2 regions of the Gottfriedia sp. NPDC056225 genome follow, and region 2 is predicted to be linked to the other one. Evidence: riboswitches for the same ligand, from Rfam matches in the RefSeq annotation. Region 2 holds a riboswitch; the other holds the start of a gene.
The links. Region 2 has a riboswitch for S-adenosylmethionine ahead of ACFCYN_RS13410 (2,3-diketo-5-methylthiopentyl-1-phosphate enolase). Riboswitches for the same ligand answer to the same signal wherever they lie in the genome.
Positions count from the first base shown of each region.

Region 1 (3,219 bases), on a different contig from region 2:
ACAAAAAAAGACTGAATACAGCAAATGCCGTATTCAGCCTTAATCTTATTATTATAGACCTGCTTCAGTTTTTAAAGCTTCTGCTTTGTCAGTACGCTCCCAAGGAAGATCGATATCTGTACGGCCGAAGTGACCATAAGCAGCAGTTTGTTTGTAAATCGGACGACGTAAGTCAAGCATTTTGATAATTCCAGCTGGACGTAGGTCGAAGTTGTTGCGAATTACTTCAACTAATTTTTCTTCTGAAACTTTACCTGTACCAAAAGTATCAATAGCGATTGAAACTGGTTTAGCTACACCAATTGCATATGCTAATTGAACTTCAGCTTTATCAGCTAAGCCAGCAGCTACGATGTTTTTCGCAACGTAACGTGCAGCGTAAGCAGCAGAACGGTCAACTTTAGTTGCATCTTTACCAGAGAATGCGCCACCACCGTGACGAGCATATCCACCGTAAGTATCAACGATAATTTTACGACCTGTTAAACCTGCATCACCTTGAGGTCCACCAATTACGAAACGACCTGTTGGGTTGATAAAGAATTTTGTATTTTCATCAATTAACTCAGCTGGTACAACTGGTTTAATTACAAGTTCTTTAATATCATTTTCGATTTGAGCTTGAGTAGCTTCTGGACCATGTTGTGTTGATACAACGATTGCATCAATACGAACTGGTTTGTTGTTTTCATCATACTCAACAGTTACTTGAGTTTTACCGTCTGGACGTAAGTAAGAAACTGTTTCATTTTTTCTAACTTCCGTTAAACGGCGAGCAATTTTGTGTGATAATGAAATTGGAAGTGGCATTAATTCAGGTGTTTCATTTACAGCAAAACCGAACATTAAACCTTGGTCACCTGCTCCGATTGCTTCGATTTCTTCATCTGACATGCTACCTTCACGTGCTTCTAACGCTTGGTCTACACCTAAAGCGATATCTGCTGATTGCTCATCAATAGAAGTTAAAACTGCACATGTATCTGCATCAAATCCGTATTTTGCACGATCATAACCGATTTCACGGATTGTTTCACGAACGATTTTTGGAATATCTACATAAGTAGAAGTTGTGATTTCACCTGCAACAAGTACTAGACCTGTTGTAACTGATGTTTCCGCTGCTACACGAGCATTCGGATCATTTGCTAAAATTGCATCAAGAATTGAATCTGAGATTTGGTCACAGATTTTATCTGGATGTCCTTCTGTAACTGATTCTGAAGTAAATAAACGACGTTGTGACATTGAGTCCCCTCCTAAATTGAATTGACGGATCTCTTTTTTCTCAACATAAGAATAAAAAGTTTGTTCCTATTCCTATGTTTCCCATTTAAGATAAAGATAACTCAGTGTAAATTACGAAATTGCCACTGTATTTAAGTTTTGAGCAAAAAAAAAGCCTTCCTCTTATCAAATATTACCTGAGGAAAGGGTTCTTGGTTATTTGCCTTTCGCTCTTATCGTTCAAGACATAAAAAAAAGTCTTGCATCAGGTTCAGCACCTTTCACTAAAAGTGAGGTTGCTGGGCTTCGTAGGGCCTGTATCCCTCCACCTACTCGGGATAAGAGAGTATCCGTATGAAAAGTATCATATTAAAATTTCACTTTCTTGTCAACAACTTTCATCATTACTTTTAACATAATTCTACAATAACTTTTAATTTCTATTTAAATGGAAATTACTATTTATCATATTCTTTTGACGAAATTACACCTATTAATTAAATCATTTTACTCAAATTTATTTTTTAATGAAATTCATAACACATTTTACTAACTAATAGTATACACTATTAAAATAAATGTGTTATACTATTTATCGAGATACCTACATGGCAGACAAATATATTTAAAGGATGGTATTAGTATATGAAGACAGTTGATGTAAACTTTGAATTAAACGAATTACTTACTAGTAATCAAATGTATAACCAACTTAGCGTTTCTGAGTTAGTTGAAAAAGTCCTAACAAGACAAGAAGGAATTTTAACGTCAACAGGAGCAGTTAGCGTTTCAACAGGCAAATATACTGGACGTTCACCTAAGGATAAATTTATTGTTAAAGAGGCATCTGTTGAAAATTTAATCGATTGGGGTTCAGTAAACCAACCAATCTCTGCTGACGTATTCGAAAAATTATATAGCAAAGTACTTAACTACTTAAAAGATCGTAACGAACTATTCTTATTCAAAGGATTTGCTGGCGCAGATACTGAGTACCGTTTACCTATCCAAGTAATTAACGAATTTGCATGGCACAACCTATTTGCTCATCAATTATTTATTCGCCCAACTGAGCAAGAACTTCTAACTCATGAAGCTGAGTTTACAATTGTTTCTGCTCCGACATTTAAAGCAGACCCAGTAGTAGATGGAACAAATTCAGAGGCATTTGTTATTGTATCATTTGAAAAGAAAATAATCTTAATTGGTGGTACTGAATACGCTGGAGAAATGAAAAAATCTATTTTCTCTATCATGAATTTCCTATTACCACAAAATAATGTTTTACCAATGCACTGTTCTGCCAACGTTGGTAGCGAAGGCGATGTAGCATTATTCTTTGGTCTTTCTGGAACTGGTAAAACTACATTATCTGCTGATGCAGACCGTAAATTAATCGGTGATGACGAGCATGGCTGGTCAGATAATGGTGTATTCAATATTGAAGGCGGTTGCTACGCTAAATGTATCAACTTAACTTTTGAAAAAGAGCCACAAATTTTCTCTGCAATTAAATTTGGAACTGTTTTAGAAAATGTAGTTGTTAAATCTGATAGCCGTTTAGCTGACTATGATGATACAACTTTAACAGAAAATACTCGTGCTGCATACCCAATGCAAGCAATTCAAAATATCATTGAGCCAAGCGTTGCTGGACATCCACATGCAATTATCTTTTTAACTGCTGATGCATTTGGAGTATTACCTCCAATCAGCAAATTAACAAAAGAGCAAGCAATGTACCACTTCTTAAGTGGATTTACTAGTAAATTAGCAGGTACTGAGCGTGGTGTTACATCTCCACAAGTAACATTCTCAACATGTTTCGGATCACCATTCTTACCGCTTCCAGCTGTAGAATATGCAAAAATGCTTGGTGAAAAAATTGAAAAACATAATGTAAATGTATTCTTAGTAAACACTGGTTGGACTGGTGGAGAATATGGCGTTGGTAAACGTATGAATCTTTCTTACACAAGAGCAATGGTTCAC
Region 1 is NZ_JBHJTJ010000005.1:31,607-34,825, reverse strand. It holds gene metK (methionine adenosyltransferase) at 52-1,248, opposite strand; SAM riboswitch class I at 1,458-1,572, opposite strand; gene pckA (phosphoenolpyruvate carboxykinase (ATP)) at 1,873-3,219, shown strand, end outside.
Region 1: it holds a riboswitch for S-adenosylmethionine, as region 2 does, so the genes downstream of both, metK (methionine adenosyltransferase) here and ACFCYN_RS13410 (2,3-diketo-5-methylthiopentyl-1-phosphate enolase) in region 2, are expected to answer to the same signal.

Region 2 (3,219 bases):
AAATTTTATAGACATTTTTAAATCGAGCATATATGATGGTGAAAGTTATTGCAACAGTCGTTCATGAAAATCATTCGATTACAAAACGATCTAATCTACTTAAATAAATTCTATTTTTGGAGTGATTAACTTGAATCATAATAAACTATTAAACAATTTACCTAAACAATTTTTTGCATCACTCGTTCAAAAAGTCAATGAGTCAATCAATAAAGGTCATGATGTGATAAATCTTGGTCAAGGAAATCCAGATCAACCAACACCAGACCATATTATAAAAGCGTTGCAGCAATCTGTTGAAAATCCAACAACTCATCGTTATTCACCTTTTAGAGGGATGAGTACATTAAAAAAAGCTGTTGTAGAATTTTATAAACGCGAGTATGATGTTGACTTAGACCCAGAAGAAGAAGTGGCTATTTTATTTGGCGGAAAAGCTGGATTAGTAGAGTTACCACTTTGTTTATGTGACGAAGGAGATACGATTTTAGTTCCAGACCCAGGATACCCTGACTATTTATCTGGTATTTCTCTTTCTAAAACGGTACCTTATATGCTTCCGTTACTTGAGCAAAATCAATTTTTACCAGATTATAGCTTAATTCCTCAGAAAGTTTTAGATGCTAGTAAAATTTTATTTATTAATTATCCAAATAACCCTACTGGTGCAATCGCAACAGAAGAATTTTTTAAACATACTGTGGAGTTAGCAAGAAATAATCAAATTACAGTTTGCCATGATTTTGCATACGGTGCTTTTGGATTTGATGGCAAAAAACCATTAAGTTATCTTCAAACTCCTGGTGCAAAAGAGTGTGGTATTGAAATTTATACACTTTCTAAAACTTATAATATGGCTGGTTGGAGAATCGGTTTTGCAGTTGGTAATAAAGAGGTCATTTCAGCTATTAATCTATTACAGGACCATCTTTACGTTAGTATTTTCCCAGCTGTTCAAGAGGCTGCCGCTGTTGCATTAACAGAATCTCAAGAAAGTGTGAAAAAATTATTAGCACTTTATGAAGATCGCAGAAATGTCTTTATTAGCGGTTGTCATGAAATTGGTTGGGAAGTAACAGCCCCAGCAGGTTCCTTCTTTGCTTGGTTAAAAGTTCCTTCAGGATTTACTTCACAAGAATTTGCAGATTTTTTACTTGAAAAGGCACATATTGCAGTTGCTCCTGGGAATGGTTTTGGCGAATTCGGTGAAGGCTATGTAAGAGTCGGTCTATTATCAGATAGCGAAAGACTAAAGGAAGCGGTTACTAGATTAAAAGAAATCGAATTATTTTCAAAATTTAATGTTTGACATTTAGAATTGTTCATGAAATAATGCGATTATATCAAGAATTCAAAATTAAATATTAACTTTATTCAGAGTAGGTGGAGGGACCGAGCCCGATGAAACCCGGCAACCGGCTAGTTAGATAGCACGGTGCTAATTCTCGCAGCGTTTTGCTGACAGATAAGGTGTAGGTAAACCTCTCCTTAGTGAGAGGTTTTTTGTTTGAATAAATACTTCCGGAGGTTATGAAATGAGTGGAATAATAGCAACTTACCAAGTTTACGATAAAAATCACAATTTAGAAAAAAAGGCAGAGTCAATCGCACTTGGTTTGACAGTTGGTTCTTGGACGACTTTACCACAAAACGATCAAATCCAATTGCAAAAACATAAAGGCAAGGTACTTTCTATTCACGAAGTTGAGTGTGAAGAAAATGTCATTAACTTTTTAGGCGATAAACCGACAAAAGGAATTATTGAAATCTACTATCCTAGTTTAAATTTTTCAGCTGATATTCCAGCAATTTTAACAACTGTTTTCGGAAAACTTTCACTTGATGGGGAAATCAAACTAATTGATTTAAATTTTACTGATGACTTATTAAGTCTGTTTCCTGGACCAAAATTTGGTATAAAAGGTATTCGAGAAAAATTGGACGTATATGATCGCCCTTTATTAATGAGCATTTTCAAATCAATCATTGGTAGAGATATTCCATACATTTCGGAAGAATTAAAAAAACAAGCATTAGGTGGCGTCGATTTAATAAAAGATGACGAGATTCTTTTTGACACTATCACATCAATAACTGACCGTGTCACTCACGGGAAAAATATTTTGAATCAAGTCTACGAAAAAACAGGACACAAAACTTTATATGCGGTGAATTTAACTGGCCGTACATATGAGTTAAAGGAAAAAGCGTTACGTGCAGCTGAGGCGGGTGCCGATGTATTTTTATTAAATGTATTTTCTTATGGAATTGATGTACTTCAAGGTTTAGTAGAAGATCCTTCAATCAATGTTCCAATTATGGCTCACCCTGCTGTTTCAGGAGCTTTTACTGCATCGCCGATTTACGGAATTGATGCTGGCTTATTACTTGGTAAACTTTTACGAATTGCAGGTGCCGACTTTAGCTTATTCCCATCACCATACGGTTCAGTTGCATTACAAAAAGAAACAGCATTAAAAATCGCCGAAAATTTAACAGAATCAAATGGATTAAAAGAAACATTCCCAGTTCCATCTGCGGGAATTCACCCAGCGCTTGTACCTCAATTAATTCAAGATTTTGGAATAGAGCAAGTCATAAACGCCGGTGGTGGTATTCACGGTCATCCAGATGGTCCGATTGGTGGAGGAAATGCATTTAGAGAAGCGATATCTGCTACTTTATCTGGTGTTGAATTAAAGGATTATGCACTTCCAAATACATCACTTGAGAAAGCATTACAACTTTGGGGGTAAATAAACAATGGCAATAAAGATTTTTTGTGATTTTGATGGAACGATTACCGAAGGAGATAATATCGTCAATTTAGTTAAGCAATTTGCTCCTCCTTCAGTAAGCGAATTAACAAGCGAAGTATTAAATGGCAATATATCGATTCGTGAAGGCGTCGAGAAAATGTTCGCTACAATCCCTTCAACGAAAAAACAAGAAATGACTGATTTTGTAATCGATCGTACGGTCATTCGAGATGGTATTAACGATTTTATTCAATTTGTAAATGATCAACAAATTGAGTTAAAGGTTGTTAGTGGCGGCTTAGACTTTTTCGTTCATCCTATTTTAGCAGAGTACCTTCCACCTTCTGCTATTTTATGTAATCGTACTGACTTTACAGGTTCAACTGTAAAAATTCATTGGGATCATTCATGTGATACATTGTGTTCGAATGACTGTGGAATGTGCAAGCCTTCTGTTAAG
Region 2 is NZ_JBHJTJ010000018.1:36,242-39,460, forward strand. It holds gene ACFCYN_RS13405 (pyridoxal phosphate-dependent aminotransferase) at 122-1,309, shown strand; SAM riboswitch class I at 1,368-1,472, shown strand; gene ACFCYN_RS13410 (2,3-diketo-5-methylthiopentyl-1-phosphate enolase) at 1,536-2,756, shown strand; gene ACFCYN_RS13415 (2-hydroxy-3-keto-5-methylthiopentenyl-1-phosphate phosphatase) at 2,764-3,219, shown strand, end outside.